DNA from 2 places in the Brevibacillus sp. NPDC003359 genome. Region 1 is predicted to be linked to the other one. Evidence: predicted binding sites of a transcription regulator. Region 1 holds the regulator's gene; the other holds the start of a gene.

The links. The regulator CtsR, encoded in region 1, represses protease genes until heat stress. The targets are predictions, from matches to a motif close to ATGGTCAATAAAGGTCAAACA.
Region 2: the regulator CtsR is predicted to act here: its motif matches at 4,371-4,391, upstream of ACFYU8_RS12475 (ATP-dependent Clp protease ATP-binding subunit).

What each region holds. Positions count from the first base shown of each region.
Region 1 is NZ_JBIAOR010000022.1:46,839-62,899, forward strand. It holds gene cysS (cysteine--tRNA ligase) at 1-755, opposite strand, end outside; gene cysE (serine O-acetyltransferase) at 736-1,452, opposite strand; T-box leader at 1,674-1,935, opposite strand; gene gltX (glutamate--tRNA ligase) at 1,965-3,431, opposite strand; gene ispF (2-C-methyl-D-erythritol 2,4-cyclodiphosphate synthase) at 3,519-3,992, opposite strand; gene ispD (2-C-methyl-D-erythritol 4-phosphate cytidylyltransferase) at 3,996-4,682, opposite strand; gene ACFYU8_RS29060 (PIN/TRAM domain-containing protein) at 4,707-5,795, opposite strand; gene ACFYU8_RS29065 (nucleoside triphosphate pyrophosphohydrolase family protein) at 6,084-6,479, shown strand; gene pssA (CDP-diacylglycerol--serine O-phosphatidyltransferase) at 6,575-7,303, opposite strand; gene disA (DNA integrity scanning diadenylate cyclase DisA) at 7,417-8,493, opposite strand; gene radA (DNA repair protein RadA) at 8,502-9,869, opposite strand; gene ACFYU8_RS29085 (ATP-dependent Clp protease ATP-binding subunit) at 9,975-12,425, opposite strand; gene mcsB (protein-arginine kinase McsB) at 12,492-13,565, opposite strand; gene mcsA (protein-arginine kinase activator protein McsA) at 13,585-14,103, opposite strand; gene ACFYU8_RS29100 (CtsR family transcriptional regulator) at 14,120-14,584, opposite strand; gene ACFYU8_RS29105 (HAD hydrolase-like protein) at 14,780-15,457, opposite strand; gene ACFYU8_RS29110 (MGDG synthase family glycosyltransferase) at 15,487-16,061, opposite strand, start outside.
Region 2 is NZ_JBIAOR010000003.1:151,994-168,054, reverse strand. It holds gene ACFYU8_RS12490 (aminotransferase-like domain-containing protein) at 1-954, shown strand, start outside; gene ACFYU8_RS12485 (hypothetical protein) at 1,194-1,487, shown strand; gene ACFYU8_RS12480 (YqaA family protein) at 1,513-2,136, shown strand; gene ACFYU8_RS12475 (ATP-dependent Clp protease ATP-binding subunit) at 2,183-4,330, opposite strand; gene ACFYU8_RS12470 (MFS transporter) at 4,448-5,587, opposite strand; gene ACFYU8_RS12465 (TetR/AcrR family transcriptional regulator) at 5,652-6,248, opposite strand; gene rbsK (ribokinase) at 6,440-7,345, opposite strand; gene ACFYU8_RS12455 (RNA-guided endonuclease TnpB family protein) at 7,653-8,468, opposite strand; gene ACFYU8_RS12450 (amino acid adenylation domain-containing protein) at 8,587-13,458, opposite strand; gene ACFYU8_RS12445 (Gfo/Idh/MocA family oxidoreductase) at 13,471-15,801, opposite strand; gene ACFYU8_RS12440 (saccharopine dehydrogenase family protein) at 15,811-16,061, opposite strand, start outside.

The DNA.
Region 1 (16,061 bases):
CGAGCAAAGACTTTGCCCGTAAAGCACTCCGACTGGGCAATTTCGTTTTCGTGGTGCGGGAATACCAGGTCTGTTCCGCCTGCATGGATATCGATTTCCTCACCTAAAAACTTCAGGGCCATTGCCGAGCACTCAATATGCCATCCCGGTCTTCCTTCGCCCCACGGACTGTCCCAGGTAACTTCTCCGGTCTTGGCCGCTTTCCAAAGTACAAAGTCCAGGGGATGTTCCTTTTTCTCGTTGATTTCTACACGAGCACCTGCCTGCAAATCATCCAACGGTTGATGTGAAAGCTTTCCGTATTCCTGAAAACGTCCCGTGCGGAAATAGACGTCACCCTCACTCTCGTAGGCAAAGCCTTTTTCAATCAGTCCTTGCACGAATTCAATAATCTCCGGAATCGTCTGCATCACTCGTGGTTGAATATCAGGTGGCAGTACGTTCAGTGATTTCAGATCCGCATTGTACGCATCCGTGTATCGATCAGCCACTTCTTTGACAGTGACACCTTCCTGATTCGCCACACGAATCAGTTTGTCATCTACATCCGTAATATTTTGCACGAATGTCACTTCATAGCCACGATATTTCAAGTAACGGCGAAGTGTATCAAATACAATGGCAGGGCGCGCATTTCCAATGTGGATGTAGTTATACACGGTCGGGCCGCACACGTACATTTTTACCTTTCCTGGCTCCAATGTGTGAAACGGTTCCTTTCGCCGCGTCATCGTGTTAGTCAGCTGAATGCCCATCGTTCTTTTTATCCTCCCTCAAAAGCTCCAATTCTTTGCGTAATTGTTCAATTTCCTTTTGCATCATACGAATCGTATCCGCTACCGGGTCTGGCATGTTTACATGGTCCAAATCATTTTTGACGCGCTTGCCATCCTGGATGACGATGCGTCCCTTGATTCCTACTACGGTCGAGTTAGGCGGTACCTCCTGCAAGACAACGGCACTAGCCCCTATCTTTGAATTATCGCCAATTTTGAAGGAGCCCAACACCTTTGCTCCCGTAGCAATAATGACATCATTGCCGATCGTAGGGTGACGCTTTCCTTTTTCCTTACCTGTTCCCCCGAGTGTAACCCCTTGATAAATCGTTACATTGTCTCCGATTTCGCACGTCTCTCCGATCACAACACCCATGCCATGGTCAATGAACAAGCCGCGGCCAATTGTTGCGCCCGGGTGAATCTCAATTCCCGTGAAAAAGCGGGATAGTTGAGAGACAATTCGGGCGAGTGTACACAGTTCGGCCTTCCAGAGCCTGTGGGCAATCCGGTGCCCCCATATCGCGTGCAAACCGGAATAGGTCATGACGACTTCCAGCGTACTACGCGCAGCCGGGTCTCGTTCAAAAACAGCATGAATGTCATCTCTCATCTGTGCTAACATTTTTGGGTGGCACCTCCTGCCTGATTTTACCTGCTCACGTTCAACCTCAATATCAGGGTTCAAAAAGTTGTCTTTTCAGCATCGAGAAAGTAGCGAGAACCTGAAGAAGGAGGAGCGGAGTGTAGGAGACCTACATGAGCACCGGACTTCAAAGGTGAACGCTACTTTCGAAGTCGAATACGCTTCCAGGACTACATCGTGATCAAAAGACGACTTTTTGAACTACCTTTTCAAAAAAATAAAAAACGTCCCTATCCCCTCAAATACGAAGGGACAGAGACGGTTTTACCGTGGTTCCACTCTGCTTAGATCGTCATCACTGTCACTCGAACTCACAACAGTCATGAACAAATCTCGCTCATATCCCGATAACGGCGGGAAGCCGATGTCGCCTACTGATATCTTTTCAAAAAGATAGGTTCGGCTCATTGCTCACAGGGGCATTTCCATACAGGGCACATCAGATGGCTCTCACCTATCCATCCTCTCTGTAGATGTGCTAACTGTTGTACTTCTCCTGATCGTCGCATTCCTTTGTATAAAATCATGCAGCAGACAATCGCCTACTGACCGTTTGCAATTACTTGCTCTGCACGTGCAATCACCTTGTCGCGTCCGAGCAGATACAACGTCTCAGCCAAATCACGCCCATGCGCCTGGCCAGTTGCTCCTACACGAACCGGCATGAACAACGCCTTGCCTTTGTGACCCGTATCCTTTTGCACGTCTTTGAGTACCGCTTTAATAACATCCACATTATATGCATCCTGGGCAGAAAGGTGTTTCACAAAGGAAGCAAGTACTTCCGGCAAATGCGGTTCTTTTAGCACCAGAGTTGCTTCTTCATCGTACACCACTTCGTCGAGGAAGAAAAGAGCTGCCAACGGAACGATTTGCGCACAGTAAGACATCTGCTCTTGGTACAGGCCAACGATACTGCGAACCCATTCGCGCTTTTCAGCAGACAAATTCTCTTCGATGAAGCCAGCTTTTTGCAGATGTGGGATACACATGTCTGAAATCATATCCAGCGGTTGGCGCTTCAAATAGAAGTTGTTCATCCAGTTCATCTTCGTTGCATCAAACACCGCTGGCGACTTGTTCACGCGGTCCATCGAGAACAGCTTGATCAAATCTTCGATTAAGAAAATCTCTTCTTCGCCACCTGGAGACCATCCCAAAAGAACAAGGAAGTTCACGATTGCTTCTGGCAAGAAGCCGAGGTCACGGTACTGCTCAATGAACTGAAGAATGCTCTCGTCGCGCTTGGACATCTTTTTGCCGTCTTGGTTGAGGATCAAAGCCAAGTGAGCAAAGTCAGGCACTTCCCACCCAAACGCTTCATAAATCATCAATTGACGAGGCGTGTTGGACAGATGCTCTTCACCACGAATGACGTGGCTAATTTTCATCAAATAGTCGTCCACTACAACGGCGAAGTTGTATGTAGGAATTCCATCCGGACGGCAAATAACGAAATCGCCCATCTCATTGGAGTTGAAGGTTACCTGGCCACGAATCAGGTCGTTCACAACATACTCGCGATCATCCTGAACGAGGAAGTGAATGGACGGCACTCGCCCTTCTGCTTCGTACTGAGCACGCTGCTCGTCCGTTACATGGCGATGCTTTTCCAAAATGCGTGGTGTTTCTCCACGCGCGAGCTGTTCTTCACGCTCTGCATCCAGCTCTTCTTTTGTCGCGTAGCAGTAGTATGCTTTGCCTTCTGCCAGCAGTTGATCGATATATTTCCGATAAATGTCCAGACGCTCTGTTTGACGGTACGGTCCATACGGTCCACCAATGTCCGTACCTTCCTCCCATGTTACGCCAAGCCATTTCAGGTTTTTCATCTGCTCTTCGTCCGCATTTTCCTTATTGCGCGTTTGGTCCGTATCTTCAATCCGAACAATGAATGAACCACCGTGATGTTTTGCAAAAAGATAATTGAAGAGCGCTGTTCGCGCACCGCCGATGTGTAAATGCCCCGTAGGACTCGGCGCATAACGAGTGCGAATTTCTTTCGCCATTGGTAGCACCATCCTTATGAATGTAAAAGGCTATAACCTTGACCTAAGTAAAAACGTATCTAAGGCTTTATGTTACACCTTGCCCTTCTACTTGACAAGCAAGCATACTGCCTGTGCAGCGATTCCTTCTCCTCTGCCTGTAAAACCGAGTTTCTCCGAAGTCGTCGCCTTCACATTCACTTGCGACAGGTCGTCTACTTCCAGTACGCGCGCAATGACTTCACACATTTGCGGGATGTACGGCGCCATCTTCGGTGCTTGGGCAATGATCGTTGCATCCACGTTTCCTAAACGGTAGCCGCGCTCCCGAACCAACTTCCATACATGCTCCAGCAGCTTTACACTGTCTGCATCTTTAAAAGCGGGATCTGTATCTGGGAAATGACGGCCAATATCCCCTTCGCCAATCGCTCCAAGAATCGCGTCACTAACCGCATGGAGGAGAACATCCGCGTCGGAATGCCCCAGCAAGCCTTTTTCATACGGGATGGTGACGCCTCCGATAATGCATGGACGCCCCTCCACTAATTGATGCACGTCAAAACCTTGACCAATACGCATGAGCTACTCTCCCTTTCGTTTCCGCAATATCTCTTCACCAAACCACAGATCGTCTGGCGTAGTAATCTTAATGTTCTCATAGCTTCCGTCCATAATCGCTACTGGATGACCCAGCCACTCAACCAGCATCGCATCATCCGTGCCTAACTTCCCCGCTGCCTCTGCTGCCTGATGTGCCTCTCGCAATAAAGACATACGAAAAGCTTGTGGGGTTTGAACCGCCCACAAGCTTTCCCGTGCCGGGGTTGACTCTACAAGTCCAGTTGCCCCCACCACTTTTATCGTATCTTTGACAGGTACTGCCATGATTGTTGCCTGATCTTGTTGCACCTGTTTGATCATGTCACTGATCTGTTTGCGAGTGACGAAAGGACGAGCAGCATCGTGAACCAGTACGTAATCGCAATCTGCGGGTAGTGAAGCCAGGCCGTTTCTCACACTGTCTTGTCGCTCCGCTCCACCCAGCGTCACCACAGCCTCCAGCTTTTCATCCGAGAGCCAGGCCATTACTTCTGCGTGGTCTGCTTCACTCACCACCAGCACGACTCCATCAATGTCGGGATGAGTAGTAAAAAGACGTACCGTATGAGCCAAGATCGGCTCGCCCGCAAGCGGTAACCACAACTTGTTTCGTTGTCCACCCATTCGTTTACCCGAACCGGCTGCAACGATCACGACACCCGTACCCACTGATTCATCCCTCTCCTGTCTTTTCTACAACGCTCGTTCCAGCAACTTTGGTTTGGCGAAGATCATTCGTCCTGCTGAAGTTTGCAGCACGCTCGTTACGAGAACATCGACGTCGTTTCCGATGTATTCTCGTCCGCCCTCTACGACAATCATCGTGCCATCGTCCAGATAAGCGACACCCTGACCGTGCTCTTTCCCATCCTTGATTACTTGAACGTTCATTTCTTCCCCAGGTAAAACAACAGGCTTGACTGCATTCGCCAAATCATTGATGTTCAAGACCCCAACACCTTGCAGCTCACATACCTTGTTCAGGTTGAAGTCGTTGGTTACGACCTTTCCGCTAATGAGTTTGGCAAGCTTGATCAGCTTGCTGTCCACCTCGGATACTTCTTCAAAATCGCCTTCCCAAATCTGAACCTTTACCTTCATTTCTTTTTGAATCTTGTTCAAGATATCCAGACCGCGACGACCGCGGTTTCTTTTCAGTACATCGGAGGAATCAGCGATATGCTGTAGCTCCTCTAACACAAATCCCGGAATGACCAGTACACCTTCTAGAAAGCCGGTACGGCAAATATCTGCGATGCGTCCGTCAATGATGACGCTGGTATCGAGAATTTTATTTTCCAAGGTAGCTGCAGTTGTTGCGCTTTCCTTTTTCTTATCCTTACGTCCAATCGAAAATACCGACATAATCTCGTCCCGCTTGCGAAACCCTACCTGGAAGCCCAAATAACCAAGCAACCCGGAAACAATTAACGGCAAAAGATCTCCTACAAATTCAATCGGAATTTTACTGATGGGCAGGAATAATAAGAATGCAATAATAAGACCACTAATCAACCCCATCGCTCCGAACATCACATCGACAACCGGCATTTTGACGAGCGTCTCTTCACCCCATCGAACGATGCGCAGAACATAATCCACAACCCAATTCGCTAAAAAGAAAAACAAGATGGCACCCAGTACAGCTCCAATATATTGCGATCCGGCTACTACACCAAAGTTTAACAGTGGATCAAGCAACGAGAACAGTTCGTCACCAAATCGAAACCCCAATCCGCCACCAATCAAAACAAAAATGAATTTTCCTACTCGGCGTAACATGCCTTCACCTCCTTTTACTAATTATAGACAGAACCTTAAGAGTAAAACCCTATTTTTTTCCAAATCATTACAATGCTTCATTTTACTTTCCCTCACTATAGCAAAAAAGATTTTGCCATGTCAAATAGCCAAAAATTTTAACATAGTTGTCATTTTCTCGTCAACCCGGGAACACTCGTTTCCTTCGATGATAAATTGACAGGGAGCTGACTCCCTTCTTATAATGTCAGTATCGCAATGAGAGAAAATTATGACGATACCAACAGCCTAAAGCAGAGGTGAACCAGGATGGACAATCGAAACATAGACGACTTTCAAACGCAAGTATCCGAGCTTTTGATCAGACATCGTAGCGTACTGGACGTCATGTCCAAAGTTCAGGAAACGGCATCCCGCATTAACCGTTCACTGACAAAAGCCATCACCGAATGCGGCTGTGTCGAAGTGGTTGCCAAAAAACAGACATACGATTCCAACAAGAATCTGGAGGACAACAAGTCCCAATTGGACACCCACTTTAACGGCCCACTGTGCGAGCATTGTCGCGACGTAGTTACTGCTGAGCTTGGCAAAAACCTTTTTTACCTCACTGCCTTGTGCAATATTACTGACATTAAGCTAGAAGATGTGCTTCAGAAAGAATCCAACCGACTGAATACTTTGGGTGTCTTCAATCTGTCTTAAAAATCCGTTACTCGTATTACGAATGAACCCTATAAAAAGTTGCATACAAAAAAGAAAAACCCACACATTGAAGTGTGGGTTTTTTTATGCCGTAACTATTCAAACGGGACTGATTCTTCCTCTTTGTTTTTACGCTTACGTAATTTTTTGACGAGAAAGTCAACGTTTTTTTTTATTCCGTACAGTGCGTAAAAAGCGAGTGGTAAAAATACAATTTTTGGAAATTGTTGCGGATACTTAATCGCTACAACAACCACAATCGCGATGATAATCGGTGTGATCCAGTAAGCGGATTTGGGAATCCCCACTTTTTTAAAGTTAGGATACTTGACCTTTGATACCATCAAAAAGGCAAGCAGCAACATACTTACGGCAAGCAATACCGGAGTGAACACTTGGTGATAGAGTGCGAGTGTAGCCAATACGCCTCCCGCTGCCGTAATCGGCAAACCGATAAAATACCCCGGAACCCCGGCCTGTACGTTAAAACGCGCCAAACGCAGCGCACCACAGATCGGAAAAATGGCTGTAATGAGAATCCCAAGCAAATCAAAGTGTTGCAAGACGACAACATACATGATGAACGCTGGCGCAATCCCAAAGGTAATAACGTCAGAAAGGGAATCCAATTCCTTCCCGAATTCGCTTTGGGCATTCAGCATACGAGCTACACGTCCATCCAGCCCGTCTGCCAGCATACCAATGATCACTGTGATCGCTGCATATTCGACGTATTGATCGCCTCGAAACGCAAGAATAATTGCTAAAACTCCCAGAAACAAGTTGCTTACGGTTAGTATGTTCGGTAACGATTTCACGAACATAGACTACCTCCTGATTTCTTTTGCGTAAGGAGCAGGTTATCCTGTCGACCTTGTTTTTATGCAAGTCCTTAGGCAAATGTTGAATACAAATAATGCCTTTATCCTATTCTACTTTAAATGTGTCTGTCAATGAACACTTGTTCTTGAATCCGTTTCAGCCCCTCTTTAATTGCTCTCGCGCGAACCTCACCAATGCCTTCAACTTCGTCTAATTCCTGAATCGTTGCCATCATGATTCGCGGCAAATGATGAAAATGCTCTACCAGATTCGAGATGATCGTGACGGGCAGACGCCGGATCTTATACAGGATCCGATAACCTCTAGGGGAAACAGATTCATCCAGCATACTAGCATGGGAGGAATACCCCAGCGTTCGCAAAAAAGAAGGGAGCTCGAGCATTTCCTCCGAGTTCAATTTTTTCATGTCCCGGAGCACAAGATTAGGTGAATAGGATGGATCTCGGGAGTAGTCCCGAATAAGCATATGGGCCTCTTCCTCAATGTTTGAAACCAGTTCCTCCAATTGCATACTGACGAGCCTTCCTTCTACCCCTAGCTCACATATGTACTTGGAGACCTCTGTCTTAATACGTAACACCATCTCAATCCGTTGCAAAACCGAGGCAACCTCGTGTAAAGTAACGAGCTCCTCGAATTCTAACGCACCGAGATTCGTCAAAGTTTGCTCCATCACGGCCTTGTATTTCTCAAGGGTAGATACAGCCTGATTCGCTTTGGCCAAAATGACGCTGATTTCGCTTAAGACATACCGGAAATTCCCCTGGTACAGCGTGATCACATTGCGACGCTGAGAGATCGCAATGACCAAATGATTCGTTTGCATGGCCGTCCGTTGCGCTGTACGATGCCGTGTCCCCGTCTCGCTCGTGGGGATTGAGGAGGGTGGGAAGATTTGCGTATTCGCGTACAGGATACGTTTTGCGTCTTCACTTACTATAATCGCCCCATCCATCTTCGCTAATTCATACAAATGGGCAGGAGAAAACTCACAATTGATGGAAAAACCGCCATCGACAATCGACTTCATCTCCGGACCGCATCCAATGACGATCAAGCCCCCGGTTTTGGCCCGTAAAACATTTTCTAACCCTTCACGAAGCTGTGTGCCGGGTGCGACGAGACGAAGCACATCACCGAATTGCGGAGTTCTTTTGATGTTCCCCTGCATGCCCACTCCTACCTCCTTATCACCTCGTTCAACGCATCGGCGATATTGCTCACACCAATTACTTGAATATCTGCTGGCGCATCCAGACCACGGATGTTTTTCTCCGGTATGATGACACGCTTAAAGCCTAACTTATGTGCTTCTCGTACTCGTTGCTCAATCCGGGAGACACCGCGCACCTCACCAGTCAAGCCAATTTCTCCGATAACGACATCATGCGGATTGGTAGCATGGTCACGGAAACTGCTTGCAATGCTTATGGCAATGGCCAAATCAACCGCTGGCTCATCTAATCTAACCCCACCTGCTACGTTTACATAAGCATCCTGATTTTGCAGCATCATGCCCATGCGCTTTTCCAGCACTGCCATGATCATCGCCACACGCTGATGATCGACCCCTGTTGCCGTTCTCCGTGGGGTTACAAAGCTAGTCGGGGCAACAAGAGCTTGCAGCTCAACCAAAACGGGACGTGTGCCCTCCATACTGGCTACGACTGTCGAACCCGCAACACCAAATGGACGCTCTGCCAAAAATATCTCGGATGGATTCGCCACTTCCTCCAAACCGCGATCTTTCATCTCGAAAATACCGATTTCGTTTGTCGAACCAAAACGGTTTTTGACGGCGCGCAAAATTCGAAACGTATTGTGTCGCTCCCCTTCAAAATAGAGAACAGCATCCACCATGTGCTCAAGCATACGCGGACCAGCGATGGAGCCTTCTTTGGTTACGTGACCGACAATGAAGGTGCCAATTCCTTTCCCTTTTGCAATCCGCATCAATTGGGCTGTCGCCTCCCGCACTTGTGCGACACTTCCCGCAGCTGATTGGATCGTCGGGTGAAACACTGTCTGGATCGAGTCAATAATGAGTACATCCGGGTCTACTTGATTAATATGCTGTTCGATCAAATCCAAATCATTTTCTGCCAATACAAACATCGGCGGCGTTTGCAAATGGAGTCGATCCGCGCGAATTTTGATTTGTTTTGCCGACTCCTCTCCAGATACATAGAGAACCTTTGCCCCTTGATGAGCTAAGGCAAAAGATGTCTGCAAAAGCAATGTCGATTTTCCGATTCCGGGGTCACCCCCGACCAAAATAAGTGAACCCGGAATAAGTCCTCCACCGAGAACACGATTCAATTCTCCGATCGTCGTATCCATGCGCGGCTCTTCTTCACTGGCAACCTGGGTCAATGGAATTGCAGATTGGCGCTGGCCGCCGCTCATCCCCTCGTGACGATGTGCATTTTTTACCGTCACTTCCTCTACCAAGGTGTTCCAGCTGCTACACCCCGGGCATTTTCCCATCCATTTTGGCGATTCATAGCCACATTCTTGACACGCGTATTTCGTTTTATACTTTGACATTATCGCACCCTCACTTCGATTTCTTTCTCTACTTTTATCATAATTACGCACCCAAAAAAAGAATACCTCCCGAATCAGGAGGCATTCTATTACGTTTCAACCAGCTTACGATTTCGTTTTTTCAAGGCGCTTGACAACCAGCTTGCCTTCTTCAGCCTCGATATTGACGGTATCGCCTTTACTGATCGTGCCCTTGAGCAATTCCTCGGACAAATTATCCTCGATGTGGCGCTGGATAGCACGACGCAGAGGACGCGCCCCATAGGCAGGATCAAAGCCTTCTTTTGCCAATACTTTCTTGGCTTCCTCGGTCAATTGGAAATCAATGTCTTGCTCTTTCAAACGTTTACGCAGATCGTCTGTCATGAGAGATACGATTTGTTCGATGTGCTCTTGCTCCAAAGAGTGGAACACAATGACTTCGTCGATACGGTTCAAGAACTCAGGACGGAAGCTCTTTTTCAGCTCATCCATGACTTTGTCCTTCATATCCTGATACTTTCTTTCCGAATCGTTGGTCGTGAAGCCGAGCGTCGTATTTTTCTTGATCATGTTGGCTCCGACATTGGAAGTCATGATGACAACCGTATTGCGGAAATCAACGGTACGGCCCTTGGAGTCTGTCAGACGACCATCATCCAGCACTTGTAGCAAGATGTTAAATACGTCTGGGTGGGCTTTCTCGATTTCGTCCAGCAAAATGACAGAGTAAGGCTTGCGACGCACTTTTTCGGTCAGCTGACCGCCTTCGTCAAAGCCCACGTAGCCAGGAGGGGCCCCTACCAGACGAGCGGTGGAATGCTTCTCCATGTACTCGGACATATCTACACGAATCATTGCATCCTCGTCGCCGAAAAGCGTCTCTGCCACGGCACGAGCCAATTCGGTTTTACCCACACCAGTAGGTCCCAGGAAGATAAACGAGCCGATCGGGCGTTTTGGGTCTTTAAGACCAGCACGGGCACGGCGGATTGCACGCGAGATGGATTTGACTGCTTCATCCTGACCAATGACACGATCGTGCAAAATCTCTTCCATCTTCAGCAAGCGCTCTGTTTCCTCTTCCTTCAACTTCAACACTGGAATACCCGTCCAACTCGCCACTACTTGCGCGATGTCTTCTGGCGTAACCTCCATGTTCAGCTGGCCTTGGCGCTCTTTCCAGTCTTTTTTCGTTTTATCCAGTTCTTCGCGCAGTTTTTGCTCCTGATCACGAAGTGCTGCTGCTTCCTCGAATTCTTGAGATTGCACTGCAGCATCTTTTTCCTTGCGCACCTCTTCCAGACGTGCCTCCAACTCTTTGAGGTTTGGCGGAACTGTAAAGGATTGCAAGCGAACTTTGGAAGCCGCCTCATCGACCAAGTCGATGGCCTTGTCAGGCAGGAAGCGCTCCGTAATATAGCGGTCAGACAGTTTTACTGCCTGCTCAATTGCTTCATCGGTAATTTTGACTCGATGGTGGGCTTCGTAACGATCACGAAGGCCATGCAGGATACGAATGGCATCTTCCGCTGTCGGTTCATCAACCCGAATCGGTTGGAAACGACGCTCTAGTGCCGCGTCTTTTTCGATGTACTTGCGATATTCATCCAGCGTAGTGGCACCTACGCACTGTAGCTCGCCACGTGCCAGAGCAGGCTTCAAAATGTTGGAGGCATCAATTGCGCCTTCTGCTCCGCCTGCACCAATCAAGGTGTGCAGCTCATCAATAAACAGGATGATGTTTCCTGCTTGGCGAATTTCGTCCATGATTTTTTTCAAACGATCTTCGAACTCACCCCGATACTTGGTTCCCGCAACAACGGTTCCCATATCGAGTGTCATGACGCGCTTATCACGAAGCGTCTCCGGAATTTCGTTGTTCACGATTTTTTGAGCAAGACCTTCTGCGATAGCTGTTTTCCCTACGCCAGGCTCCCCGATTAAAACAGGGTTGTTCTTGGTGCGTCTGCTAAGTACTTGGATCACACGTTCGATTTCTTTTTGACGACCGATGACCGGGTCCAGCCCGCCATCACGAGCGATCGCAGTCAGATCCCGAGCCAAACCGTCCAATGTCGGCGTATTCGCCGCTGGATTCCCTCCAGACGGTTGATGAGATGCCATCATTTCCGAGCTACCAAGAAGCTGGAGCACCTGCTGACGTGCCTTGTTCAGGCTAACGCCCAGATTGTTCATGATTCTCGCAGCAATGCCTTCTCCTTCACGGATCAAGCCAAGCAAAATATGTTCAGTCCCCACATAGGTATGACCCAGCTTGCGGGCTTCGTCCATCGATAGTTCAATAACCTTTTTGGCGCGAGGTGTATAGTTTGGTGTGTAATTACTACCGGACTGCTCTGTTCCTCGCCCGATTAACGACTCCACTTCACTCTGGATTTTATCGAGGCCAAGCCCAAGTGATTGCAGTGCCTTCGCCGCAATCCCTTCGCCTTCTCGAATAAGTCCCAGCAGCACATGCTCTGTCCCAATATCTTTGTGTCCGAGACGAACCGCCTCTTCCAGGGCAAGCGCCAGTACTTTTTGTGCTCGTTCTGTAAAACGTCCAAACATCATATCGTACACCTCCGTATAACCGTGTTTTTTCTCTATATGGTTAACAATTGCGTGATACCATTACGATTACTCTTGTGATTCGACTACGCGCAGACGTTCTCGGATTAGCCTTGCCCTTCTTTCATCTCGTTGGTCCGGAGTGAGCTTTTGTCCAGCGTGGTGTTGTAAAAAACCTGGCTGTGTCGTGACCAACAGCTCGTTTAAGACCAGCGGAGATACATTTGGAATGATCCCTAGATCAATCCCCAGACGTACATCAGACAGGCGTTGAGCCGCTTCCTTGGACTCTACCGTGCGGGCGTACATCAGGATACCATACGACCGAAAAATCCGATCCTCCAAAGAAACCCGGGTATGCTCCAGCAAATAAGTACGTGCCACACGTTCTTGCTCAATAATCTGTCTGGCTACACCGTAGAGATTGGAAAGGATATCCGACTCAGACAACCCCAGCGTGACCTGATTAGATAACTGAAAAAGATTCCCTAGAGCTTCGCTGCCCTCTCCATAAATTCCTCTAACAACTAGACCAACTTGATTAATTGCCTGTAAAATTCTGCTGATCTGCTGCGTCATCACCAGAGCGGGCAAGTGCAACATCACAGATGCACGAATTCCCGTCCCCACATTAGTTGGGCAGCTTGTAAGATAACCTCTTGTTTCGTCGAACGCATAATTCAAGTTTTTCTCAAATATGTCGTCTATCTTCGTACCTAATTCCCATGCCTCGTTCAAACGAAACCCGGGTAATAGTACCTGTATTCGAATATGGTCTTCTTCATTAACCATAATGCTGACGGACTCATCTTCACGAAGCAATACGGCACCTTTGCGAGATTCCTCTGCCAGATGAGGGCTAATCAGATGCTTTTCTACGAGCACGCGTTTTTCTAACGGGTTTATTTGGTCCATATGGATGACCTGAAGCTTAAGCTTTTTGCGCATGGCTTCCGAATCGCTTACTTCTGTTACCTTTCTGACGACTTCCTCGCCCTGCGAGTCCGTTGCCAATAACGGAAAAGGGTGCTGGCGTAGGTTACGGGCGATACGCAGCCGTGTACTAATGACAATGTCGGAATCAGGACCTTCTCCTTTCATCCAATTGCTCCACGGGTTTTGCATAAACTGCTTCTGGGACATAACCAGCTAACCTCCCTTGCTACGATTGGGCCATTTTTTGTTCCAATGCTCGAATTCGATCACGCATTTCTGCTGCCTTCTCGAACTCTTCACTGGCGACATGACTTTGCAACGCTTGCTTTAGTTGCTCCAGCTCTTTGCGGATCTTCAATTTGCCACCGGTTCGCTCTGGTACTTTTCCACTATGCTGTGTGTTTCCATGAATCCGGCGGAAAAGTGGGTCCAGTCGATCACCCAAAAAAGTGTAGCAATCACTACAGCCAAATCGGCCGCTTTTACTGAATTGAGCATATGTGAGTCCACATGTTTCGCATTGAAGCGGCTTATTAGATGCCGTTTCGCGTCCATTCTTTTGCATGGGATCAAATTTTAAAAGTCCTGACAGGAGATTGTTGATGCTGAAGTTGTGAAAGCCGGTAAAGACGTCCCCTTTTTCATGAGCACACTGCTCGCAAATATGGTATTCGGTTTTTTCGCCATTGACGATTTTCGTCAAATGAAGTGTCGCCGGTCGTTTTCCGCATTCCTCACAGTTCATTCCATCATACCTCCTTTTACTTCAACAGGATTGCTGCGATCATCTGCTTTAAAATATTTGCCCGCAAACGATCCCGCAATTCAGCTTCTAGCGTTAATACGTTTCGCGAGGTAGCGATTTTCATCAAGGTGGCTTCCCTGATGTTGACTAATCCTTCCTCCAATAGTCTTTCTACGATCGCATTTCCCACGCTCTGAGTGATGCTCTCACCAATCAGTTCTTCTGTTAGCAATTCCTGCAAGCGTGCTTTGCTTACAATCTGCACCTTGCGTATGCGAATATACCCGCCGCCCCCGCGCTTACTCTCTACACTGTATCCTTTTTGAACGGTAAAGCGCGTATTGATGACGTAATTGATCTGAGACGGCACACATTGAAAATGGTCGGCAAGCTCACTACGCTGAATCTCGATCGATCCATTGGGACTGTTTGTAATGATGCTTTTTAAGTGATGTTCAATGATGTCCGAGATGTTACGCAAGTCATCGCCTCCTATTCCTCTGTGTTGTTTTCTATGGTTACCTATTGACTTTGACTATCTTTGACGTTAATTATAATGGGTTTAGTGCGTGCCCGCAAGTGTCCCTTACACATTCTAGTGTGGGCAAAAGAAGGTCGCTTGAAACTTGGACATGATCAACAAAAAAACCACTCCCTGAGGAATGGTTTATGTTTGTTATTGTGTATTGGTGTCGATTGCTGGCACATGATTCAGTAGCTGAGAGAAGCTGGTGATGATGACATCTGCACCATCAAGCTCGCCTGGTTTGGCAAAACCAAAGTCGCATCCAATGGTAAATAAGCCGTTTATCTTGCCTGCTTCCACGTCGGAGTGACGATCTCCTACCATGACGGCCTGCCCGATTTTGTAATCAGACAACAATTTTGCAACCAGGTCATTTTTGGAATGCGTACGGAAACGGCCAGCGGAGTACAGGTCGGTCATCAGCGGCTTTAACTCGTATTCCTGACAAATGGCATCGATGTACTCTTCCTGCCCATTGCTTGCTACAAACAAAGCAAATCCTTTTTCACGCAGCTTTTCCAAGGTTGATTTTACATCCGGATATAGGTCAGTCACTCTTTCTTTGAGTAACTGGATTTCATTGTCTAGCAAGAAGGCGTCTGCTGAGCGAATTGCTTCCTCACTCGCGCCCGGCAACAATTTGTCCCAGATCTGCTCGATCGTCATTCCCAGTACATTGATCAGTTCACCTTCGTCAGGGGTCTCCCCTTGCCATAGCCCTTTTTGACGAAGCTGATCAAACGTTCGAATAAATGCCGGGGTCGACAGTTTTTCTGTTTGCAGTAACGTGCCATCCATATCAAATAGTATGGCGAATGGTACAGTCATAGGTTCCTCCGTTTTGTCTGGCTAGGCAGCTATTCTAATTCTCCAGGCAACATCTTCATATCATCCATGATAAACTCGGTAATTCGTTGTGCTGCATCTGGCTTCGAGATTTTTTGTCCCATTCTACGCATATAATCCACCTTTGACGGGCTATGCAATAGTTCATCGATAAAGTAAATCAACTGCTCAGACAGATTCGCGTGTACAGCACATCCATTATTGAGCAAAAAGTGGCTGTTCCTCTCTTCCTGTCCAGGCAGAGGGTTGTAAATAATCATGGGTACTCGTTTACTCATTACCTCAGCTGATGTGAGCCCGCCTGATTTGGTGACAATTAAATCAGCCGTTTCCAAGTATTCGTGGAAGTTATTGATGAATTTTAGCGGTACGACCTCATGGCGATACGTACGATTTATAACTTTTTTGTACAGCTTGTCGTTTGTCCCTGTTAACACAAAGGTTTTCAGAGGAAGGTTAATCTCTTCTAGCCCATCTAATACCTTTTCCATCGAGCCGAGACCCAATCCGCCCCCTGACAGAATAATGCTCTTTTGTCCAGGAGCGAGGCCAAGCTTTTGCCGAATCAAATCGTGTTCTAATGGCA
Region 2 (16,061 bases), on a different contig from region 1:
CTTGGGAATCATCAGGTTTTTACCGACCCGAGTACTATTTTCATTACCTCCGGTGTCCAACAAGCTCTATCCTTGCTGTGTAGTCTTCCTTTTCCAAATGGCAAAGAAACGATTCTAATTGAGCAGCCTAGCTACCACCTTTTCATTGAAAATTTGCAAGTACGCAAGCATCCCGTTGTCGGGATCAGACGAACTGCCCAGGGAATCGATTTAGAAGAGCTGGAAGTGATTTTTCGAACGGGAGAGATCAAGTTTTTCTATACGATGCCTCGCTATCACAGCCCTCTCGGTACAACGTACAGCCGAGGGGACAAGCAGCGCATTGTGGAGCTTGCCCAACAGTACGACGTCTATATCGTAGAAGACGATTACATGGCAGACCTTGAGCATGACAGCAAAGCCGATCCCCTCTTTGCCTATGATCGCTTCTCTCGCACCATTTATTTGAAAAGCTATTCCAAAATTATTTTTCCTGGACTGCGTTTGGGTGTAGCCGTTTTACCTGACGCACTAAAGGATTCCTTCAATCAGCACAAAAGACTTTCGGATATCGACAGCTCCATGCTATCTCAGGCAGCGTTGGAGATATACTTAAAAAGCGGGATGTTCGAGCGTCATAAGCAAAAAATACGCAGTTCCTATCGCCAGCGATCCAACCTCTTGATGGCGTCCTTGAACTATTTTGCGGAGAATGAAAACAGACTGTTTACCTTTCACCCCCTTGCGTATCCGGGGATTCATACTCACATTGTTTTGAAAGATTCCATCTCGCTCCCTGCCGTTATCAGCCAGCTAAAAAAACGCTCGATCCTCGTGGATGCTACCGACAAAAATTACTTGGAGGGCTTTCGGCAAGAAAATATTTTGAAGCTGAATGTATCCTATGCTAAGGAAGCAGTGATTGAGCAAGGGATTCATGTGCTGATAGATGTACTACGCCGCATGCACCGCTAACCTATCCGCCTAAAGTCGTAGATAAAATCCGGCGAGGGTGCGTTTTTGGACAACCAATAAATCTCGATAATAGAACTTATTGAGTGGATCCAAAAACCCAGGCGGATGTGAATGATTGTTGAGTAACCCGAGGACGATCTACATCGTATTACCAGATACAGGAACATGATTTACCCACACGCGCAATCCATTCATTGGAGGTTTTGTAAAAGAAGAGATACAGGGTAAATTGTTTCAAAATGCAACGATTGCGGTATATCATTGTTACAGTAAGTGAATCCCAATTCAAAAAAATTCGTTCCATAGTCGGCCAGTTTGAAGTAGAATCGCATCTATACACATGTAATTTGTTGGGCTTACTCGGCGTGATGCTGAATATTCCGATAAAGCGCAAAAACGCCTATTTTTGTTCGCAATTTATCGCATCGGTGTTTGAAGAGGCCAACGTGCGGCTCGTGTCAAAATGCGCTGCGCTCACCACTCCAGCAGACCTGATACATTCCGACTTGATTGAATGGATGACTGGCAGTTAACGATAGAATGACAAAGGAGAAATAGATGTTTCAGAACATTTTAGATTTCTTAATGGAATACGGCATTTGGGGAATGTTTATCCATTCTTTTGCCGACGCAGTCATCTTTCCCGTCCCGGCCTTCTTTCTTCAAGTGCCTCTCAGCCTCGTTGATCCTTCACAGGCATTGTGGATTGCAACGGTAGGCTACATCGCTTGTCTCTTAGGGACACCCGTCGGTTATTTTATCGGGAAAGTACTAGGCAAATCCGTTCTGTACAAAATCCTCAAGAAAGAATGGATTGATGCGGCCACAGCGATGTTTCAAAAGAAGGGCGAGGTCGCGATCTTCATCGGTTCGTTTACACCGATTCCGTTTAAAGTATTTACAATCATGTCGGGTTGCTTGAACTTCCCGTTGTGGAAATTGCTTGGGTATGCGGCAATTGGACGGGCAGTCAAATTTTACGCAGTCGGATTATTGTTTTATTTTTACGGCAAAGTGGCGGAAAATATGGTCCATAACGTTTCTCTCTATATCTTTCTCATCGTGGTACCGCTCATCTTGGTCGGGTTATGGGTGAAGAAAATCGTCACCAAGCGCCGCCAGCTGAAAATGGAAAGTACTGGCGTCAGCAATGGCATCAATGAGAAAGTATTGAATAAATAAAGTCGATAATAAAAAGCGAAGAAACCCCACATTGGGGTTTCTTTTTTTACGACTTTAATCCTTTTTTCACACGAATCACATCATCTTCTACATCAAGCAGCATCGCTGTCACATTGTCCTCTTCCATTACCAGATCCGCAATGCCATCCTCGACGTATTGCTGAATCACGCGGCGCAATGGACGCGCCCCGAAGGAAGGGTTGTAACCCAACTCAGCCAGCTTTTCTTTTGTGGCATCTGTCACACTGATCTCCATTCCTTGTTCCTTCAGATTGCCCATGACATCTTGCAGCAGCAGATCGACGATTTTGACCAAATCCTGTTTTTCCAGATGAGCAAAGGAAATGATCGAGTCGAAGCGGTTCAAGAACTCCGGCTTAAAGTACGCACCGAGGGAGTCCAGCACGGTGGCAGGTTCAGGCGCTTTTGCTCCAAAGCCTACAGAAATCTTACGCTCGCTCACACCCGCATTGCTCGTCGCAATAATGACGGTCTCCTTAAAATTCACTGTGCGGCCCTGACTGTCTGTCAGACGACCATCCTCGAGAATTTGCAGGAACATGTGCATGACGTCCGGGTGGGCTTTTTCGATCTCATCCAACAAAATAATGCTGTATGGGTTGCGGCGTACACGCTCTGTCAGCTGACCTGCTTCTTCGTGACCGACGTAACCCGGAGGAGAGCCAATCAATTTGGACACCGAGTGCTTCTCCATGTACTCGCTCATATCCAGACGAATCATGGAATCACGGGTACCAAACAGCTCCTCTGCCAGTGCTTTGGACAGCTCCGTTTTCCCGACACCAGTCGGACCGACGAACAGGAAGGATGCAATTGGTCTGTTTTTCGGTTTCAGGCCTGCACGACTGCGGCGAATCGCCTTCGCTACTTGTGTGACCGCCTCCGATTGACCAATGACTTTTGCTTCCAAATGAGCGGCCAGGTTTTTCATTTTCATCTGCTCATCACTTTGCAGCTTCGTAACAGGAATCCCAGTCTTTTGCTCGATCAATGCCTGGATGTCTGTGACGTCAACCTGAACGCGCTGCTTCTTGCCCTCAATCTGATCCAGCTTTTCCAAAATGCCCGCTTCTTCGTCTCGCAAACGAGCTGCCTTTTCATATGCCTCTTGCTCTGTCGCTTCCTTTTTCTCCTGATTGATTTGCGCCAGCCGCTCATGCAAGTCTGCCGTATCTACAGCGGAGGATCGCAGGTTCAAGCGCGAGCCCACTTCATCCAAGAGATCTATCGCCTTATCAGGCAAGAAGCGATCCTGAATGTAACGATGGGAGTATTCCACGCAGGCACGAATGACATCATCTGAGTAAGCGACTTGGTGGAATGCTTCGTATTTCGGGCGCAAGCCTTTTAAAATCTCAATGGCTTGGTCTACGGTTGGTTCTTTGACCATTACTGGCTGCAGGCGGCGCTCCAGAGCAGCGTCTTTTTCAATGACGCGATACTCTTTTAACGTAGTTGCCCCAATCAACTGCAACTCGCCGCGAGCCAGTACGGGCTTCAGAATGTTTCCGGCATCCATTGATCCTTCCGCAGAGCCTGCACCTACCAAGAGATGAATCTCATCCACGAACAGGATGACGTTTTTGCGTTTTTGTAGCTCGGCAATCACATGCTTCATTTTTTCCTCGAACTGTCCGCGAATTCCCGTCCCTGCAACCAGAGAAGCGACATCTAAAATGTACACCTGTTTGTTTTTCAGCTTGGTCGGCACTTGCCCTTCCGTAATACGCAGGGCGAGGCCCTCCGCAATCGCCGTCTTCCCAACCCCTGGTTCCCCAATCAGAACCGGATTGTTCTTGTTGCGTCGGTTCAAAATCTCAATAACGCGCTCAATTTCCTGTTCGCGTCCAATCACAGGGTCAATCAGCCCGGCACGCGCCGCATCATTTAGATTACGGCCCAACTCATCGAGGATGCCTCTACCGCGCTCTGGTGCTTGTGGCTGCGGTTGGCCGGAAGATTTGCCTAGATTCACCCGGCCTTGGGCAAAGCCTTGCAGGAACTCATCCAGTCCAGAGAAGGAGGAGAAAGGACTAAAGCCCATGCCCACTCCCATTTTGTTGGTCAGCTTTGTTTTGCAATCCTGGCACAGATCGTATTTTTGTTGCTGATTTTGTACACGTATATGAACAGTCACAGTTGCTTCTCGTTGTTTGCAGATTTCACAATGCATATTCAATCCCCCCAAAAGCGTTGTTTTGGAATCCAGAAGATCTTTGACCTTTCCTGACCTTCGCTGGTTTTATTATAGTTTGACCTTCTTTGACTTTCAAGAGGGATTGTATGGTTTTTACACTTTGCTCTTTTGCAGATAGGGAACGATTGAAAGTAACCCTAAAACAGCTAAGCAAGCACCTACCCACAACGGTGATACAAGCCCATATCCCCTGCTGATCCCGATTCCACCTAAGGAAGAACCAATGGCAACACCCAATGTAATAAAGGAAGTATGCACAGTGTTTACCATCGTCCCACTACCTGCGGCATTCATGACTCGTGCAATCATGGCCGGATTCATCGCTACACCCGTCAACCCAATTAGAACAATGGACAGTACTGCCATCCATCTATTCTCGGCACCTACGGCAAACAGAACCAATGCCGCTAGGAGTATGCTTAATCCCGTTACAAGTATTCGCATGGCAAAACGATCAGCCAGCCTGCCAATTACGATATTTCCAATCACGGTCGTGATACCGTAAAAGGCGAGCAAATATGGGATGCTCGTATCCGAAAATGCCGATACAGCCGTAAGAATAGGAGTAAAATAACTAAACGCAGCGAACGTACCGCCAATGATCAACATGCTCGTTGCATACGCGGTCCACAGGTGCGGATTTTGAAAACTGGCAAGCTCCTCTTTTACGTTTACCTGGTCTTTTTGTGCAGAGGAAGGGAGCAACCCTTGAATTAAGATTCCTGATAGCAACACGAGAACGGCAACAGCCCAAAAGCTCACCCTCCAGCCAAAAGATTGGGCAATCACGGTGGTCAGAGGAAGTCCAACGACAGTAGCAACCATTAAGCCTGCAAGAACAATCGAAGCTGCCTTTCCCCTTGAATGAGGAGGTACCAAGCTGGCTGAAATGCTGACAGAGACGCCAAATGCTGCGGATGAAGCAATACCGGTGATGATACGCGCAAGCATCATCGACTCGTAATCCCAAGCCATGGCTCCTAACGACTGACCAAGGAAGAAGACGGCAACCAAAGAGAGCAGTGCTTGTTTTCGGCGAATGTGCAGGAGAGTTGCTGTTAGTATCGGGCCTCCTATCACCATTGCACCTGCATACGCCGTAATGAAATACCCGATGGAGGGAATCGACACGCCAAAATCATCGGCAAGCTCATTCATCATACCTGCCACCATAAATTCAGAGGTCGTCATCGCAAAAATCGCTACCGCTAACAAATAAATCATCGATGGCATGAGGAAACACTCCTTACTCATTTTTGTAACGATTGGTACAAAAATTATGCAAAAAAATAGCGCATTACGCGCCGAAGATAGATTCCATGGTGCCGTTCATGATTTGTTCAGCCAATGACCGATTTTGTATGGATGTATTCAACACACGGAAGCCGTAGTAACTGCTTAAAAATAGGCTTGCCAAATCCACAGCAGATCGTTTTTTGGAGATTTCACCCGTTCGCAAGCCTTCCTCCATCACTTTCTCTATGGTTTGCTTCAGAAGTTCAACATGTCTGGAGACTATTTCTTCAATCTTGGGATCGTCTTTAGCCCGTTCCAATCCCGCATTGATCAGCAAACACCCCTTTGGGTTCGTTGATTCAAAGTCTTCCACCAATGCCCAAACTAAAAAATTTTGCAACCGTTCTTTCACGGAACCCGGACTTTCTAACAATGCCCGCTGTTCACGAATCCCAGTTTCGTGATAGTGTTCCACCACTGCTAGATAAAGCTCCTGTTTACTGCCAAACGTATTGTACAAGCTGCCTTTACCTAGTCCAGTATCACTGCATAAGTCATGCGTAGAACAACCATTGAAGCCTTTTGACCAAAACGTTTTCATGGCCACATCTACGATGGAAGTGTAATCAAAATCACGAGGTCTGCCGCGTTTGCTCAACGGAATCCTCCTTTCGTTTCCAACTGTTATGGAAATCATACACATTTTGTACCATACGGTCAATAAATGAAATGTCTGCAAATGTAAACCACAAATATAGAAAGAGCCTATTTTGAAAATCGTCTTTCAAAATAGGCTTGATCATTGATTATTTGCAACTGGCATATGTTCTACACCAGACAAACTCTCCTTTATGAAAAAGAGTATGCTTGTACTTCATCCAAAGTAGGCAAAGATGGTTGAGCACCGTTCCTTGTAACGACAATCGCTGCTACTTTGCTGGCGAAAGTGGCCGCTTCGGTTTCTGTCATTCCTTGCGTGATCCCGACCGCAAAAGCTGCCGTAAAGGAATCTCCCGCCGCAGTTGTATCCACTGGCTCTACGCGGAAAGCTGGGATATGGGTCGTCTCATGAGCGGTTACTAAGAGAGCGCCCTTTTCCCCCAATGTCACGATGACGCGCTTTGGACCTCCTGACAAAAGCTTTTTGGCTGCGGCCTGCACTTCCTCTATCGTGGTTACAGGCATTCCCGTGAGAATGGAAAGCTCTGTTTCATTTGGGGTTAAGGTATGTACATGGGTTAACAGCTCACTGGATAGCTCGCGTGCGGGTGCCGGATTTAAAATGACCAGTTTGCCGAGTCGAGCAGCTTCTATGACTGTATGTTCCACGACGGGCATCGGGATTTCCAGTTGGAGCAATACGACGTCGCTTTCCTTTAAAATGGACAGATTGTCTGCAATATGCTCGGTGCTGACGAGCGCATTCGCTCCCGGTACGAGCACAATGTTGTTTTCCCCGTCATCACTTACATTGATAAAAGCCATGCCTGTCGTACCCGAGCGTTTGATCCCCTCTATGTGAACCTGCGCATCCGCAAGCCCTCCCAGCATAATCTGGCCGTTTTCATCCTCTCCTACCATCCCGATCATGGAGACATGCGCACCCAGGCGAGAAGCCGCTACTGCCTGATTCGCTCCTTTTCCACCCGGAATCAGTTCGAAGTGATGACTTGCGATCGTTTCTCCTGCTTTGGGCAAATGATGTACATGGGTTACGAGATCCATATTGATGCTTCCTACTACTGCGATTTTCACGACGAGCCCTCCTAGCTAATCTCGAACATGATGATTCGGTCGGTTACAAAATAGTGCTTTTCATCCGAGAAGTCAACGTATTTCTCAAGATTGTCCCTAAGACTTGGAGCGCGGCCCTTCTATTGGATATAATGAACAAATCTTCTATCATCCGGAGTTGAGACTCCCACGGCTAAAGCCACAAGCTGATACCTTTGATATCAGTGGGATTCTTGGGTGGTAGTCGGTCGTGCATTTCTGCTAACCGTAGTTCCCTCAAGTTCAGGGCTGTCTCATCAGCCCATCCTAAGACAGTGCCTATAGCATCTTAGGCTGACAGACTGTTACCATCTGCCACAGGTTGATTCATGATATTAATCGCTCCAACCCGATCACGATGCGCGTTGAATCCGCATAAACACTCGTACTTTCTGTCTCTCGCTTTGTTCTTCTCCCCACAGGCAGGACAAAATTGAGAAGTGTAGGCAGGATTCACCTCGACAACCTTTATGCCGACAAGGTTTGCTTTGTAGGAGATGAATTGTTGAAGCTGATAGAAAGTCCAACTATGCAGATTCTTTGCGTTTTTACGGCTTGTTCTTGCCGTCTTGCGAATATTCTCTAGTCGTTCAAGCTTGATGATTGACACACCTTCTTGAATGGCTGTATGGATAATTTGGCGACTAATCTTATGATTTTGATCTTTCATCCAACTTTGCTCTTTATTGGCTAACTTACGAATGGCAGTCAACTTTTTGAGTTTACCTAGTTTTCGTCTGCGTTGTTGGTACTTTCTTCGTATGTACTTGTTCTGTCTGCCCTTTCCGAAGAATCGGGTTTTACCTGTAGAAGTTACAGCAACAGCAGGAACTTTCAGACCGTGGTCAATCCCCATCATGTTTTCAGTGTTTGTTACACTTGTAGACACTTCTACCGAAATTTGAGCGTACCATTTCCCTGACTTTTCAATGATACGCATCAATCCAGATTTTCCTTTGCTTAACCGTTTCCTATCTCGGCTAGTCATCGCAGCACGAAACGCTGTTTTCTTCGTCTTTCCATCTACAACGATAGGGAAAGCAACTGTGTTGTCGGATACCGTGTAGTTTTGATTGTTGACGAAATAGACAGATTTTTTAAGAATGGGGGTTCATATCCACGTGATGAACAAATGAGGGCTTCTATTTTGTAGAAAAAGGGACAGCGGTAGATTACGGACACTATTTAGTCGTCCATGTCTACCGCTGACTTGATTTTTGAAATTATTTAGTGTCAAGCGGTACTGCCAACAGCTCCGCCAGCTTAACCGTATTCTCTCCTACCATGCAACTGTAGTGGTTGCCGGCGATTTCTGTCACTTCCAGTTCTCCAATGCATGTATCCTGCCAAAAAGCGATGGTCTCTTCGCTTGTGCTTGGCAAAAATTGAAACGGCTCGCTAGCCAACAGGAAGCGAATGTCTCCCATATAAAGCAAAGGAGTATAACGAGCTGCTTTAAAGCTCTGACCAAACACCTTGCACAAGCCCTCTGCCATTTCTACTGGCATCTGTTCTCCTGATATTTTGCCTAGCGCTTGGACATAAGCAGTAAAGCGTTCTCTTCTGTCAAACGCGGATAATTTGCGGAACATTTCTCCCACCTGGTCTAGCCCCTCGTCTCCGCTGATCGTGCACGCTGAGCCTTGTGGGATGGAATCCCCGTATTTTTCTATAAGCTGCAAAATCGCCCGTGAAAAGTCGTGCTCATCCACTTTTCCAAAATCAGCCTGTTCCAGTGTGATGTTCAGGTTCGGAACGAACAGTGCCTCAATCAAGAGATCGTCATTCACTTCTGTCAGGATCGGAGGAATATCAATCAAAACCAGGTCCAGAATATGGACGCCCTGCTCCCCGAGTCTTCTCGCTACTTCAATGGCAATCAATCCGCCCAAAGAATAACCGATGAGCTGTACGGGTCTTTGCTCTCCATCACGTAAGACATCGATCAAGCATTCGGCATAGTCATCGGCCACAGTTTCTATCAGCTCGGACGGCTCTAGCTCGCAATAGCGCTCGCTATCGTCGATGGCAATCCCGACGATGCTTCCTGTCTGCTGGGCTTTGAGCTGTTCAATCAATGGACGAAAACTGTCCATCGTCCCCAAAACGGCATGGAACACAACCCGCAACGGCCCAGATTCGTCACCGCCATATGGAATCAGCACGGCGTTGCTCGACTTACTCCGTTTTTTCGGCAACGCCACTTCCTCACGCTGCTGCAACTCCTGATTGCGCTCGTGTATGAACCCAGCCAGTGCTTCCACAGTCGGGAAGTTAAGCATTTGTCGGAGCAAGACATCAAACGGGATGGCAGCGTGCGTCGAGTCCTCCGCCAGCTTGTCGCGCAGCTTTCCAGCTACCTGCGCCATGATGAGGGAATCTGCACCACATTCATAAAAGCTTTGTGTTAGGCCGATTCTCGAGACTCCCAATGCTTCTCCCCAGATGTGGGTAAGTTGAGCTTCCAACGGATCTGAATCAGTCGCCTCTGTAGCGTCCATTGCAGCTTTTTGCCCGAACGACGATGCAGGTCGCCATTTTGCCAGTTCGCGGCGATCGATTTTTCCATTTCCGGTAAGCGGCAACGCATCTACGACTTGCAGGTGGGCAGGCAGCATGTAGGCAGGCAGGTGTAGGGAAAGAAATTTTTCCAGCTCTGCGGAACTGACTTTCATCCTGTCCAGCTTCACGCGATGGACAAGCAGATGATTTTCTCCATCCTTTTGCAACATGAACGCAAGACCGTCTTCTTCCTTCTGCAACTCACTTATCCATGACGTCTCTGTCCACTTGGCAAGAATGAACCACCCGCCCGGGCAAATCAACTCTTTCAGCTTGCTCATTTCGGAGCTTTCTACAGCTCCCGCAGCTAGTACCACGTCGAACGAGTTCGGTGCCAGTCCTTGTTCCCGATACTCTTCTTCTACGATATCCATGCTTATATACTGTGCATCATAGCCTTCCAGCGCTTGCGGGACACCCTCTGTTAACGCCCCGTTCCCTCCGCCTACTTGCAATATCCGAAGAGGCTTGCTCGTATGCTGTCGCGCAATCTGTTGCAAAAGCATGACAATGCGTTGATTGACCTCGATGCCCGCTTCTTCACCGATCCCATTTACGAGCATCGCGAATTCCGCTCTTTCCGCTTCAAGGTCCCGATCCATCTTGCGGGCGCACTCCACAATTCCCAGCAAAACAGGCTCGTCACTCGCTCCATCCAGCACGACACCAGCTGCGGCTACAGCATGGTGTTTGAGCATTGCCGACTCAATTTCACCTAGCTCGATCCGATGCCCTCTGATTTTGACCTGATTGTCTTCGCGGCCGATAAACTCGATTTCGCCCCCTGGTGTGTAGCGGCCCAAGTCACCAGTTCTGTAAAGTCTCTTTCCATCGACAGGGTGGGAGAAGAACCTTTCCTCCGTGAGTCTTTGATCTCCTACATAGCCCTTTGCCAAGCCAGCTCCGGTAATATATAGATCTCCTATCGCCCACACTGGGCAATCGCGCATCTGTGAATCGAGGACACGGAAACCTTGATTGGCGAGCGGTCGGCCGTACGGAATACTGCTCCAGTCGGCTTCCAGCCCTTTGTACTGATGGTAATTCGACCAGATCGATGCTTCCGTGGCACCCCCGAGACTGATAATCTCTGCGGCAGGCAGATGTTTTTGCATCCGATCAGGCAGCGTCAGCGGAATCCAGTCACCGGAAAGCAAGGCAAATCGCAAGCTATCTACTTTGGCAGTTGGCGTGGAATCCAAATACGTGACCAGCATCTGCATCAGGGCCGGCACGGAATTCCACACGGTGATGTCATGCCGGACTATCAGCTCTGACCAATGGGACGGATCCGTTTGGTGGTCGGGATGAGGATACACGATAGCACCACCCACAGAGAGCGTGGCAAAAATATCGTAGACAGATAAATCAAAGCTCAACTGGGCAAGGCCAAGCACGCGGTCATTTTCCGTAATCGCAAAACGACGAAGCATGTCCTCGATCGTATTTGCCGCTGCACGGTGGCTGATGACGACCCCTTTGGGCTGTCCCGTGGAGCCAGACGTATAGATGATGTACGCAGGCAAATCCGGGTTTAGGTCAGGCAAGATCAACGGTTCATGCTGCGGGCTTACTTGATCCACTGCAATCGTTTGAATAGAGTCGGACCATTGCAACTGGTTGGTAGATACCGTCAAGGCATAGCGGATGTTCGCCTGTTCCATCATGGCCTGTCGGCGCATCTCAGGTTGCTTCGGATCAATGGGCACATAGACTGCCCCGGCAAACAAGGTACCGAGTACAGCTGTGACTTGATGCGCGCCTTTTTCCATCACGATGGCGACGCGGTCTTGCTCGCAGCACCCCAGCTCCTTAAGCTTCCCTGCAACTGCGGCAGCTCGTTTGACCAACTCCGCATACGAGAGCTGTCCTTCACTGTCAATCACCGCTGGACGATCTGGCATCGTCATTGCTTGCGCTACGATTGGCTGATGCAAGGCGTACTCTGGTATAGCTGCGGTGGTCGCATTCACCAGCTGACGCTCTTCCCGCTGCCAGTCTGGCAAGGCAATTTCGTCAGCTCCCTCCCACATCTGCTCGCTGTCCGCCAATGAATGCAGTAATTTCGCAAAAGCATCAAACATGTCATCAACGATAAGCTCTGGCAAGACGCCCTCTCGCACATCCCAGTTCACTTGCAATCCTGCCGAGCTGTCCATGGCTTGGCAATCGATGAAAACCTGCGGCGTTTGACTGATTCCGTGCCCAGCGATTTTGCCCTGTAGCTGACCGCCTTCCGCTGGTTCCACTAACCCAATCGCGCTCGTAAATACGATTGGCATCAGAGCGGCTTCACGCCCTCGCCTACGCGCTAACTCGCGCATGACCTCAACGCCTGAAAACAAACGGTGATCCAAATCTTCAAACAACTGTTTTTGAATGGTTTTCGCCCGTCCCTGAAAAGAACGCTCTAGTCCCCAATCAACCGCAAGCAAATTGACGGATGTGAAATCCCCGACAATCTCATGGACTCGTTCATGCAGCGGCTGTCTGTTCAACAACGTCAAATTCAGGCAAAACGCACGATTTCGACTCCAGCGCTCGATCACAGCGGCAAAGGCTGTCATCACAGCGGAGGTTGGCGTCAATCCTCGCTGCTGGGCACGCTGCTTGAAGGCATCCCATGAAGCTTTATCTAATCGAATGAAGCGACGGCGAAAGCGTGCGTTTTCATTCTGGGGCTGCTGTCTCGCCATTGGTAGGTCTGGAGCCTGTGGCAATACATCGATCCGTTGCTGCCAGTACGCTCTGTCTCTGCTATACGCCGTAGTCTCTCTTAAGCTGCGCTCGGCGTATACGTAATCGCGAAACGTAATCGGCAGCCCAGGCAATGTTTTTCCCGGTTCTTTGTAAAGGGCCTCAAACTCACCCAGCAAGAGCCAAATACTCGCCCAATCCGCGATGAGAAATTCCATCGATACATGAAGCACGGCCCTGTCGCTCGTTTTCGTCAAGCCGATATCAAACAGCGGCCATTTGGCTGTATCATACACGCGATGTCCCATCGCTTCGCGTATGTCATCGAGCCTTCTTCCTGCCTCCTGCTCATCCATGCAACTCGTATCTGTATAGGTAATTGTAAAATGCGGAACATTCTCCAAGATGCGCTGCTGACCATTCTGATCGATGGTTGCGCGCAGCATGTCATGTCTTGCAATAAGCAGATTCCACGCATTCTCTGCCCGTTTCAGATCGAGCTCGGGATAGTCCAGCTCCATGTAGATATGGCACGCCACGCCACCGTATCCAAACAGCTCGTACCGCCCCAGCAAATAGGCAGACTGCACATCTGTCAGGGGAAAAGGCACAAATCGCGCTGCTGGATCTGGTACCACCGTAACTGGTTGGGATTCGGCTCGCAAAAGTGCGAGAATGTCTGCTTTCTGTTCTTTTAACGCCTGTAAATCGTCAGCTGCAAGTGTTCCTCTTGGGGCTCTGTAACGCAGGCTCCCATTTTCTTCCCATAAAAAAATTCCATCTCTGCGTAGGCGCATCAAGAGCTCGACACTATTCGTCTTGAGGTTTTGGGGCATATGCACACACTCCTATTTAATGAGCTTGGCCGCTTCGTTTTCGTTTGGGGAAAGCTGCTGACGTACGCCAACATCGATGTTGTTCTTGATGAGGAACAGCTTTTGTCCAAGTGGTGCCAATGGGTGAGACTTCTCAGGCAAGACTGCAAGCTCCTTGACGCCTGCCCGCTGAAACACATCGAGCCACTGCTGGACAGTCATAAAAGTCGATTGCGTATTTTTCCTGTCATCTACGGGTGGCGTCATCATGAAAGCTTGGGAGATAAGCATTTCTACGAATTCTCGTGTTGGCTCGGTAATAATCATCCAGCCTCCCGGTGCAAGGGTCTTCAACAGCCCTTGGATGACTTCATCCGTGTCCCGCGCGTTGTTCAACATGCCTGCCGCAATCACGATATCGAAACTGCCTTCTGTGAGACCTTGTGCAAACAAATCTTTGTCGATATCAACTACCTGATATTTCATCCATGGGAAATCTTTGTACCGTTCACGTGCAGACGATAAGAAAAAGTGGGAAACATCTGTGTACACATACTCCACATTCAGTCCTTTGGAAACAGACACCTTCAGGCGGTCCACGACTACATCACTAGTCGCACCAGTCCCAGCGCCTACCTCCAGGATACGAAGCGAGTTTGTCGTAGACGCGATCCGCGCTACTGCTTCTGCGACCGACTTGTTCAAATAACGCGCAATAAGGGTGTCCCGATAAAGCGCATTGGCAACATGCATGCGACCCTCAGGAAATAGCAGTAAAGCAGCTTGCTGGGTATCCTCCATCAGCTGTGGCAGCCGATCCGCATTGTCCTTGAGATAGTCCATGACGAGCGGTGAGCCCAGCTTGCCATCCCAAGCATTTTTGGCTAAATCCCACCGTCGTTCTACTTCCTCTCGCGTCATTTGAATGCCGCATTGATACTCCCCAGCGGCAGGCTTCAGGTAGCCACGATCCGTCAATATGTGCAGCCAGCGCTTGATGACTGGCTCATGTCGTGCTGCTACGTTTGCTGCAGTGAAAATGTCTGACGCCGTATAGGAATGTTGTCCCGCTGTCAGTGCTCCTTGGGATTGCAGCGCAAGCAGCATGGAGGCAACCGCTGCTGCATCCAGACGCTCAATGCACGTATTTACCTGCACAGCATCGATCCCTTTTCGCTCACTCTCAGCAGGTGCTGTGCATGCAAAGACATCGTTGTCTTCCGTCAAAGTCGCATCATTGGGTGATGCAGTGTCCTCAACTTCGTCGGCTGGAATGCTCCAGGCTGCTTGTTCGAGAGATGCTAACGACAAAGGCTCATGGCTGCCATGCGAGCGCAACACGGGATATCCCAATGCCTGGGTCCATTCTTGCCACTGTCGTGAGCACAATAGCTCCTGTTGCGCACGCGTTTCCATTACAGCCTTATCGACCTGCCCCATGATCCTATCTCGCATGATGAATAAATCGCGGCCGATAGCTTGCGGCCACTGCTTCGTGAGAATATCCCGATAGGTCGGCGTCTCTTGCGGCCCCAGTATGTGTGTACTGTTTTCCAACATATGCGCTGGCGGGGACACTGTCAGCTCTCCGTGAATGTCGGGAAGATCCGGTACGTGCAGACGCGGATGCCACACGACGGGACCATGCGTGTCTGTAAGCGACAAACTCCCGCCAGCTACGCCAATCGTCACGCGATGCAGCAGATTCAGATGGTTGTCTGGATCTTCCGGATCGACTTCATTGTGGGCGCGCAGCGTGATCGGAATTTTGCCCAGCTGTCCGATCAACACTTGAAACGGCCCCTCATCCTTGATGACATGACTGATTTTCCACGGACGAATAGAAGGGAGGGCTTCCTGTAAAATATGCATGAGCGGGAAGGACACCTGTGTAGCGCAAGCAGCATCGATGTATAAGGCAGGCTGCACAGCCAGCATCGTACGAGCGCAAGCAATAAAACGGCGAACAGCAGGCAAATGTACGTAGAGATCGCCCGTCATAAAATGAACACCGTTCTGCTTGGCGTGCTTTAAGCACAGCGCCAAATCTTTGTGGTGGATCGGCTCCTCCGAAATGACGTGAATGCCTTTGGCAAGCAGTTGAATGGACAGCTCTGTTCCATTTCCGCCCATCACGGTGGAACGCAATACGACGCATGCCAAATCAATGTCAGCAGGTAATTGATTCACATCGGTGTACAGCGGGATGCCATTTCGCTCGGCGCATTGACGCGAGCGTTCACTTCCTTTTGCCAGCAGCCCTACCAGTTCAAACTGCTCAGGCAATGCCTTTACCGCTTCCAAGTAGAACTGCCCAAAGCGGGAACCGCATACCACGGTACGCAACTTACGATTCTTTGTCATACGTCACCCCTACTTCATTTCCATGATGGAATGCATGAGTTCGACCTGCTGCTCGCGAAGTGCATCAATCAAGCGTGTCGCCGATACGCCTTCTGCCACGAAAAAGCAGCCTGTTTTGCTGTTGTGATCTTCCGCGATCAAGTGGGCAACCGTAGCCGCGATGATGCCAGATATCCGATTCCAGTCGCTTGGGTACAGAAGAGTGGAGAAGACCCGAACTTTTTTGCCGTCACGCTTTCCAGTCGCATGCAGGTGGAACA